Regions from separate parts of the Pseudarthrobacter sp. NKDBFgelt genome, predicted to be linked through region 2. Evidence: predicted binding sites of a transcription regulator. Region 2 holds the regulator's gene; the other holds the start of a gene.
The links. The regulator LexA, encoded in region 2, represses DNA repair genes until DNA is damaged. The targets are predictions, from matches to a motif close to TCGAACANNTGTTCGA.

Region 1 (5,055 bases), on a different contig from region 2:
CAACATTGGGAAATGTTGGTCCCGTTCTGTTGGTCCCAGCCGGGGTGGCGTGCCGGCTAGGCTGCGAGGCGCTGCTTGACCTCGGCAGCGGAAGGGTTCGTGGCGGCGGTGCCGTCCGGGAAGAGGACGGTGGGGACGGTCTGGTTTCCACCGTTCAGCTGCTCCACGAGTTCGGCGGTGCCTTCCACTTCCTCGATGTTGATCTCGGTGTAGCCGATGCCCTGGGCATCAAGCTGCTTCTTCAGCCGGTTGCAGTAGCCGCACCAGGTGGTGGAAAACATGGTGATAGTGCCGGATTCGGGAGTGAAGTCCACGGAGCTCTCCTCTGTGCTTGATAACGGTTTCGTTCCTGTAACGGTAGCGTGCAGTCCGCTATTCCCCGGTACTGGGGCCCGCCGGGCCTCCTTGGATGACAGCTTCTGCCGCCGATGGCATGCTGGAGCCATGTGTGGACGCTACGTAATGGCACGCGCCGTGGGGGACCTCCTTGCCGAGTTCGACGCCGAGCTTGAGGACGAGGTCAGCATCCCGCCGTCGTGGAATGTTGCGCCGACGGACGCGGTTCCCATCGTCCTGGAACGCCTGGTGGACGGCGAGTCCGGGAACAAACATGTCCGCCAGCTCCACGTCGCCCGCTGGGGACTGGTCCCGTCCTGGGCCAAGGACCCGGGAATCGGCTCCCGGATGATCAACGCACGCAGCGAGTCCGTCCTTGAGAAACCGGCGTTCCGGAAAGCCATGCAGTCCCGCCGCTGCGCTGTCCCGGCAGACGGCTACTACGAATGGAAGCAGGGGCCCGGGAAGTCCAAGCAGCCCTACTACGTGCACCCGGGCGCTGGCCATGGCCTGGTGTTTGCGGGGCTCTATGAGTGGTGGAAGGATCCCTCCTGGCCGGCAGGGGAGCCGGGCGGGTGGCTGCTCTCAACGTCCATCCTGACCGCTGACACGCCCCCGCCCGGCAGTGAGTCCACGGTGTTTGGAAAGCTCACGGAACTCCATGACCGGGTGCCCCTACCCATGGACAAAGCCACGATGCAGGCCTGGCTGGACCCCCAGGCCGACGATCCGGCCGGACTCGTGGACCTGGTCCGGGCGGGGGTCAAGGACGTGGCCGCTGACTGGCACGTAGAGTCCGTAGGGAAAGAGGTCGGCAACGTCAGGAACAACGGGCCGGAACTGATCCGGCCCGTGGAAGCACTCTTCTAGCAGCGGGCCCTCCAGCAGCCCGGACCAAACCTCGGGGGAGGGCTAAACGGTGACCGCGCCGTCGTCGTCCACTGCCCAGGTGGGGTTGTACGCCACCTCCCAGCGGAAACCGTCTGGGTCCGCGAAGTAGCCGCTGTAGCCGCCCCACGGCTGGGTGATGGGCTCGGCGACGATCTCCGCCCCGGCGGCGGCGGCCTCCTCCATGACGCGGTCCACGTCCTCAGTGCCGGGAAGGTTGTGGCTCAGCGTGATGCAGGGGACACCCCCGGACGCCGTGACGCCGGCGTCTGCCTGCATCTGGCTCACATCCCACAGGGACAGCACAAGCCCGTGGTTCACCTGGATGAACACCACGTCGCCGGGAACTTCCCGGTGGACAGACCAACCAAGCCCGTCAACATAGAAGGCCCGGGACGCGGCAACACTGCGGACGCCCAGTGAAATGAAGTCGACTCTTGGCTGCATGCTTCGATACTGTCAGACGATGGCGACAATTCAAGGAAACGATAGAGATGCTTTGGCCGACAAGGAACAGCTCGCTGCCGTCCGGGTTGCTGTTGACGAAGTGGATGAGCAGATCGTCACCCTCATCGCCCGCCGCGAACGGCTGATCCGCATTGCCGGAACGCTCAAGGGCGACGACGCCGAGGTCCGTGCGCCCGGCCGGGTGGAGCGGATCATCGAACACGTCCGCTCAGCCGCGGAAAAGAAGGACATTGACCCGGACATCGTCGAGTCCACGTACCGGGCCATGATCTCCGGGTTCATCGAACTGGAACTGAAGGTCCACAAAGAGAACAGCTAAGCCCTCCCTGAACGGCTTACTACAGGTTCTCCTCCACAGGGACGCCGTGCTGGTACTCCCTGCCCTCCGCCTCGCTGAAGGCTGACATGAGGTGCCCCTTGCCCAGGCCGTCCAGGGCGGCAAGGGGAAAGCTGCCGGTGATGCTGTTCTCTGAATGGGTTACCCCGGACAGGTCGTAGTCTTCCTCGACTCCCTGTTCGCGGTTGAAGGAATAGAAGGCAATGGCCTTCCCGTTCATGAACTCAATACACAGCCTCCGCTGCGAGGAATAGTCGGGGGTGGCCCCCATCAGCCCCACCACATAGGCGCCCGAATCCGGGATGGTGCCGTCTATATCGAACGTGGCCACCATGGTGGAATCCTGGGCTGTGATGCTTGCCTGCTTCAGAAGTGCGTCTTGGGTTTTCATGGCACAATCCTGCTCCCTGGTGATCGGTCCGTCCACCCTTCCTGTGCAATCTCTTTTGTCGCTCCCTCGACCCATCTATGCTCCCGTTCAGAGCAGGGGTAGACTGGTTCCATTCGAATATGTGTTCGAATGTTTCCAGTTAGATCCACTCCGGGAGGCGCCATGGGTATGTTCAGCGAATCCGTGGAAGTCGACTGCACTGCGGACGGTGAACCCAGCGGCCTGCTGTGGGCAGGGCGGTCCTATGCCGTCTGCGCTGAACCGGTGCGCTGGTACGAACGCCGGCAATGGTGGGCTGAAGAAACCCGCGCACCGCTGGGCAGCGGACCCGGAGTGGTGGACCATGAGATCTGGCGCGTCCAGGTGCTTCCCTCCACCCCGGCGCGAGGTACAGAAGCCGCGGAAGAGCCGCTGACCCTTGACCTCACCCGGCATATCCGCAGCGGCCGGTGGCGGCTCCTGCGTATCCATGACGCACTCCGGCCCTGGACAGCATGAGTTTCACCCATCTTCACGTTTCCACCGCTTTCAGCGCCCACTACGGCGTCTCATGGCCCGAGGAACTGGCGCAGGCCGCCGCCGCTGACGGCGCAACCGCTCTCGCCTGCACGGACAGGGACGGGCTGTACGGAACCATCAAGCACCTCAAGGCATGCATGGCGGCAGGCATCGATCCCATCGTTGGCGTTGACCTTGCCGTATTCGACGACGACGGCGACCACCGCACGCAGCTGGCGGGCAGGGTGGTGGTACTGGCCCGGGGCCACAACAACGGGGCAGGCTACCGCGCCCTGTGCAGGCTGATTTCCGATGCCCACGCCCGCACCACGGGAACAGCCGGTGGAACTGTCCCGGTAGCCGTCACCCGGGCAGAGCTGGCGTCCCGCACCCTCGATCCGCAAACCCTCAAACCGGTGCTGACTGTCCTGCTCGGGCCTGATTCCGACGTCGGACGGGCCATTGGAGGGCGACGTTACCTTCGCCCGCGCACCCTTTTCAAGCAGTGGCTGGATGCAATGCCCCCAGGCACACTGGTGGCCGAAATCGTGTCCCAGCTCAGCGCCCCGGGAAAGCCGTTGAGTACCGCCCACGCCGTCCGGATGCTCAAGCTTGCCGAAGAGCATCAGGTTCCGGCTGTCCTGACCAACGCCGTCAGGTACTGCGCAGCAGACGGCGCCCCCACCGCAGATGTGCTCGACTCAGCCCGCACCCTGAAATCCCTACCCGAACTTGCGGATGAACCGCTGCTGCAGCCAACCGGGCAGGGGTGGCTGAAATTCGCATCGGAAATGCTCCGGCTGGGCAAAGAGATCATTTCAGCGGCAGGATACGGTGCCGCAGACCTGAAACAGCTGATGGCGCAAACTGAGGCGCTCGCCGACCGCTGCCGGATAGATCCGGAAACGGACATGGGCTGGAAGCAGCCGGTTGTGCCCGAAGCCTCAGTCATTGGGATCAGCCAGGATCCACACGTTGAACTGGTGCAGCGGTGCCAGGCCGGTATCAGCCGGCGCTTTCCGGGAATTGCTGGTGCTACCGAAGAGAGGATGCTCTCCCGGCTCGACCATGAGCTGGGCATCATCCGCAACCTCGGGTTTTCTTCCTACTTCCTGACCGTCGCCGAGGTATCACGCATGATCCAGGAGATGGGGGTGCGTGCGGCAGCCAGGGGATCAGGCGCCTCCAGCCTGGTCAATTACCTGATTGATGTCAGCCAGGTGAACCCCCTGCAGCACGACCTCATCTTTGAACGTTTCCTGTCGCGGGACCGGGCCACCCTTCCGGACATCGATATTGACGTTGAAAGCGCAGAGCGGCACAACGTCTACCACCGCATTTTCAAGCGTTTCGGGTCCGAGCGGGTCACCCTGATGAGCATGCAGAACGGCTACCGGGCCAGGGGTGCCGTGCGGGATGCCGGTATGGCCCTGGGCATGGACGGCGACGAGGTGGGGGAGATTGCCAAGCAGCTGTGGCGTTTTTCCGCGCGGAAATTCCGCGAGGCCCTGCAGGAAAAACCTGAACTCCGGGAATTCGCCGGCCGGGTGGAACAGCGGGAAATGGACGGCAACCAGCAGCTTGACCTGCTGGTTGACCTGACGGAACGGCTTGACCGGCTGCCCCGCCATATTTCCATGCATCCGTGTGGCGTCATCCTTGGTGACGCCACCCTCCTGGACCGCACCCCGGTGCAGCCCAGCGGGCTGGGCCTGCCCATGAGCCAGTTCGATAAGCACGACATGGATCCCATGGGCATGCTCAAGCTGGACGTCCTGGGAGTCCGCATGCAGAGCGCCATGGCGTTTGCCGTCCGTGAAGTCATCCGCATCCACCCGTCCAAGGAAGAGGTGGTTGCCGCCGGCCGGCATCCGTCCGGTCCGGGCGGGACTGGTCCTGACTACATTGCCGAGAATGGCCATATCGACCTGAACGCCGTTCCCCTTGATGACGAGGCGACATTTGAACTCATCAGAAGCACCCACACCCTGGGCTGTTTCCAGATTGAATCACCCGGCCAGCGGGAACTGATCGGCAAGATGGCCCCCCGGGAGTTCAACGACCTCATCATTGATATCTCCCTGTTCCGCCCGGGCCCCATGAAATCGGACATGGTCCGGCCCTTCCTGGAACACCG
Region 2 (5,055 bases):
CGGTCCCGCTGCCTCTTGATGTCTTCCACATCCGCCATCAGCGCCTCACGGTGCTGGAGGGCAGCCAGTGCGGTGGCCTGCGTGATGGCGGAGAGGTGGTACGGCAGCCGGACCAGGCGCAGCGCATCGGCAACTTCGGGTGCTGCAGCCATGTAGCCCAGGCGGGCTCCTGCCAGCGCGAAGGCCTTGCTCATGGTCCTGGACACGATCAGCCGCTCCCGGCCGGGCAGCAACGTCAGTGCACTGGGCGTCCCGTCGTGTGCGAACTCGTGGTAGGCCTCATCCACAATGACGATGGTCTGGGTTGCTTCACCGGCCTCATAGACGGCCTCCACGACGTCCAGCCCCAGTCCCGTCCCCGTGGGGTTGTTGGGTGAGCAGAGGAACACGATGTTGGGCTGCAGTTCCTTGACCTGCCGCGCCGCGGATTCGGCGCTGAGGCCGTAGCCCTCGGCGCGCTCACCGACGATGTATTCGGTGTCCGTTCCGCTGGCCAGCAGCGGGTACATGGAGTACGTGGGCGGAAAGCCGAGCGCTGTGCGTCCGGGGCCGCCGAAGGCCTGGAGGATCTGCTGGAGCACCTCGTTGGAGCCGTTGGCGGCCCAGAGGTTGGTCTCGTCCAATCCGTGGCCCAGGTATTCCGCCAGCGCTTTCCGCAGTTCCGTGAACTCCCGGTCCGGGTAGCGGTTCAGTCCTGCGGCGGCCTCGGACACCGCCGCGCTGATGGCAGCCCGCACGTCCGCCGGAACACCATGTGTATTCTCGTTGACGTTGAGGAGGATGGGGACGTCCAGCTGTGGCGCACCATAAGGGGTAAGCCCGCGGAGGTTGCTGCGGAGGGGAAGCCGGTTCAGGCGTTCTAGCTGGTCATTCACCTGAACAGTTTAGTGCCCGTGCCGGGTGCCGGAAAATGTGACGGCATCCTGTTCGCCCTCGGCATGTGCCAAATCAAGCGGCGGGTACGAACAGCTGCTGCCCCGGGAAGACCGTGCCTGCGGACAGGTTGTTCAGCTGCACGATATCCGCCACAACATCACGTGCATCGCGCTCCGGCGCCACGGTGGCCGCGATGCCCCACAGCGACTGGCCGGGCTGGACCGTCACGCTGACCGCGGACGTCGTTTCTAGGTCCGCAGCAGAGTCGGAGGCTTTCGCCGGGGAGTTGAAGAAGCCGGCCAGGGAGAGCAGCAGGGCGGCCAGCAGCACCAGGGGAATCCCGATCAGCACGATGCGGCCGCGGCGGGTCAGCCGCAGGGGCGGAAGGGCTGCCGGCCGTTCCGGCTGCCGCCCTTCAGGCCGGGACAGAAGTTGCTGCACTGAGTGCAGCTGTGGACGTGAACCCCGCGAAACAGATGTAGCTGACATGAACTGAGCCCTCCTGGACCATACTGTGCTGCCCGGATGTTCTGCTCCGCGCCCCGGCAGGGGCGTTCCGGCGCCATCTTCGAATGGCCCGTGTTCGCAGTAGAACATATGTTCGAACTTTGCTTCTTCAGTTTTAGCACCTATCAACGAACATTGTCGAGACTCGCTAGAACAAATGTTTGAAAAAGCAGTGTGGCTGGCCTAGTTTTGAACAAAAGAACAACCACCCGGACAGTCGATCAGCAGGGTCTGACATTATGGGGCGGGATCCTCCAGGGCCTGGCCGTGGAAGGGGCCCCGCGGACACCGAAAGGCATTGGCGAATATGGCAGCAGCAGCCGCCGGGGGCAGGGCAACCGCGCAACCGAAGAGGACCGCCAAGGGCCTGACGCCACGGCAAAAAAAGATCCTCGAAACCATCCAGCGCTCCGTCAATGAGAACGGTTACCCCCCGTCCATGCGGGAGATCGGTGACACTGTGGGACTGGCCAGCCTTTCAAGCGTCACGCACCAGTTGGCCCAGCTGGAGAAACTCGGCTACCTCCGCCGTGACCCTAAGCGTCCGCGCGCCATGGAAGTCCTCATGCCCCTGACCCTGGACGGCGGCGCGGCCAAGCCGGCCAGCCAGCCATCAGCAGGAATCTCCGCAGGCGGGGCCACCGTCACGGAGTTGCCCACGGCCCTGGACACCGCGATGGTCCCACTCGTGGGCCGCATCGCCGCTGGTGGCCCCATTCTTGCCGACCAGCAGGTGGAGGACGTTATGCCGCTCCCCCGGCAGCTGGTGGGCCAGGGCGAACTGTTTATGCTCAGGGTGGCCGGGGATTCCATGGTGGATGCAGCCATTTGTGATGGCGACTGGGTGGTGGTCCGCCGCCAGGCGGACGCAGCCAACGGCGACATCGTCGCTGCCCTCCTCGACGACGAGGCCACCGTGAAAACGTTCCGGCAGCGCGACGGCCACACCTGGCTGCTCCCCCAGAACACCCAGTACGAGCCCATCCTCGGGGACCACGCCACCATCATGGGCAAGGTCGTGTCAGTCCTCCGCTCGCTGTAACCGCCCGCTACTGGCCCAGGCAGAACCAGCCCACAGCCCCATTAGCCCAGGGCACATCCGGCCCTGCGCAGTGCGCTGGCCGGATCCCCCTTGGGCAAGCCGGCCCTGCACAGGGCCGGCTTCCTGGAGGCCCAGCCCTGCCCAGGGCGTCAGGTGTTTTCCCCGGCCAGCCTCTCCAGTGCCGCGATTGCCGTCTTCCGGTCCGTTGTAGACCAAAACGGCGGCAGCGCTCCCCGAAGGAACCCGGCGTAGCGCTCCGTGGCGAGCCTGGAGTCAAGGACCGCCACCACTCCCTTGTCCCCGGTGGAGCGGATCAGCCGGCCTGCGCCCTGCGCGAGCCGGATGGCGGCATGGGTGGCCGACACCGACATAAAGCCGTTTCCGCCGGCCTGCGCCACGGCACGGGAGCGCGCCGTCATCAGGGGATCGTCCGGCCGCGGAAAAGGAATCCGGTCTATCACCACAAGCCGGCACGAACCGCCCGGGACATCCACGCCCTGCCACAGGGACATGGTTCCGAACAGGCAGGTGTCGGGCTCGTCCGCAAACTGCTTCACCAGTGCCGTCATGGTGGAGTCGCCCTGGCACAGGACCGTCATGTCCAGCTTTGGGCGCAGGGCCTCGGCGGCCTCCTCCGCGGCACGCCGGGAAGAAAACAGGCACAGTGCGCCGCCGCCGGAAGCACGGATCAGCGCCTCGAGTTCGTCCAGCGCTTCCGGGGATGAGCCCCTGCCGGGCTTCGGCAGGTGCCCTGCCACATAGAGGATGCCCTGTTTGGGGTAGTCGAACGGCGAGCCCACGTCCACGCCCTTCCATTGGGGAGCACCCTCACCCACGAGGCCCAGTCCGCCGGCGGCAGGTTCAAATGCTGAACCGATGGCCAGTGTGGCGGAGGTCAGCACAACAGTGTGTCCGGCGAACAGGCCTTCCCGCAGCCGCCCGGCCACGGAGAGGGGCGCAATGTTGATCAACGCCGGCGCTGTCTCATCAGGCGGGGAGAACCCTTGCGCGGGATCAAAGGAGCTGGCGCGGGAAAACCACACTACTTCGCGGTTCTCCCGGGCAGCGAGGAGCCGTTCGCAAAGTTCCAGGATGAGCATCAGGCGGGACCGCGCAAGCTGCCTGCCGCCGTCGGGCGCTGTAGTACTGTCCCCCTTCGAATCCGAGAGGGCGGCCCGGCAGGCGTCGCGCAACTGGTCCACACAGTCCAGCTGTTCGTCATTCAGTCCGTTGGGCAGCAGCCCGTTCGGCACGCCGGCGAGGGCAAGCTCCAGGTTGGCGGCCGCGGCGTTGAGCGCGTCAACGGTGATGGCGGTGTGCTTGCGGGCGCCGGAGGCAGCGGCGTGCACCATGGCCACCGACAGCTGGCCGGACACCGCACCGGTAACCCTGTCCTGGAGTTCGTGCGCCTCATCCACCACCACCACGTCATACTCGGGCAGGACCGCCAGCCCCTCAAAGGCGCTGACTGCAAGCATGGCGTGGTTCGTGACCACAACATCGGCCTCAGCAGCGTCCTGGCGGGCGAGTTCACTGAAGCACTCTGCTGCCATGGGGCACTTTTGGGCGCCCAGGCACTCCATGGACGTCACGGACACCTGGCGCCAGGCACGGTCCGTGACGCCCGGCAGGAGCTCATCCCGGTCCCCCGTGGCGGTCTTCTCCGCCCACTCCCGCAGCCGCACCACTTCCTTGCCGAGCTGGGACGAAGGGCCGCCAACGGCTGCGGCAAAGTGCGGGACGCTGGTGTCCTCGCCCAGGCTGAACAGCTGGCCTTCCGCCGGTTCCTCGCTCGGGAAGCCGCCTTCCAGCTTGTGCCGGCAGACGTAGTTGGACCGCCCCTTGACCAGGGCCACCTTGACGGGCCTGTCCAGCGCGGGAGTGATGGCCTTGAGCAGCCGGGGCAGGTCCCTGCCCACGATCTGCGTCTGGAGCGCAAGCGTGGCCGTGGAGACCAGGGCGGGCTTGTTGCTTTCCAGGGCGTGCGCGATGAGGGGTATTAGGTAGGCCAGCGACTTTCCGGTGCCTGTGCCTGCTTGGACCAGGAGGTGGTCCCCCGTTTCCAGGGCACGGGCCACCTGCCTGGCCATCTCATGCTGGCCGGCACGGCTTTGCCCGCCCATGCCGGCAACGGCCCGGTCGAGCAGTTCGATCACGAACTGCTCGCCAGCCGTCTCCGTGGCTTCCTTGGCCACGAGGTCAGTCATTGCTGACGAAGGGTTCCAGTTCGGCCGCAAAGCCTTCACGGACCATCACCACGGCCCGCGTGCCTTGCTCCACGTGGTCCACGCTGATGATCTCGGCGTCGGACTCGTGGAGTTTACTGACCAGGTCTCCGCGGTCGTAGGGGATGAGCAGTTCCAGCTTGACGCTTGGCCTGGGAATGGCGTCGCTGATGGCCTTCAGCAGTTCCGCGATGCCCTGCCCCGTGCGGGCGGACACCACCACATGCCGCGGTTCGCGCTGCCGGAGCCGTTCCACCACGAAGGGATCAGCGGCGTCGGCTTTGTTGAGCACGATGATTTCGGGCACCTTGCGGGCATCCACTTCGCTGAAGACCTTGCGGACCGCAGCAATCTGGCCCTCAGGGTCCGGGTGCGAAACGTCCACCACGTGGAGGATCAGGTCGG

Region 1: ACKAE7_RS14285 (DUF6504 family protein) is a predicted target of LexA. The motif match lies at 2,534-2,549, and genes of this name have one in related genera.

Annotation. Positions count from the first base shown of each region.
Region 1 covers NZ_JBJURL010000053.1:12,700-17,754, forward strand. The annotation lists gene ACKAE7_RS14260 (mycoredoxin) at 57-314, opposite strand; gene ACKAE7_RS14265 (SOS response-associated peptidase) at 445-1,206, shown strand; gene ACKAE7_RS14270 (VOC family protein) at 1,249-1,671, opposite strand; gene ACKAE7_RS14275 (chorismate mutase) at 1,691-2,011, shown strand; gene ACKAE7_RS14280 (hypothetical protein) at 2,031-2,420, opposite strand; gene ACKAE7_RS14285 (DUF6504 family protein) at 2,583-2,918, shown strand; gene ACKAE7_RS14290 (DNA polymerase III subunit alpha) at 2,915-5,055, shown strand, end outside.
Region 2 covers NZ_JBJURL010000010.1:35,352-40,406, forward strand. The annotation lists gene ACKAE7_RS04435 (histidinol-phosphate transaminase) at 1-875, opposite strand, end outside; gene ACKAE7_RS04440 (LysM peptidoglycan-binding domain-containing protein) at 949-1,365, opposite strand; gene lexA (transcriptional repressor LexA) at 1,691-2,425, shown strand; gene ACKAE7_RS04450 (ATP-dependent DNA helicase) at 2,575-4,632, opposite strand; gene hflX (GTPase HflX) at 4,625-5,055, opposite strand, start outside.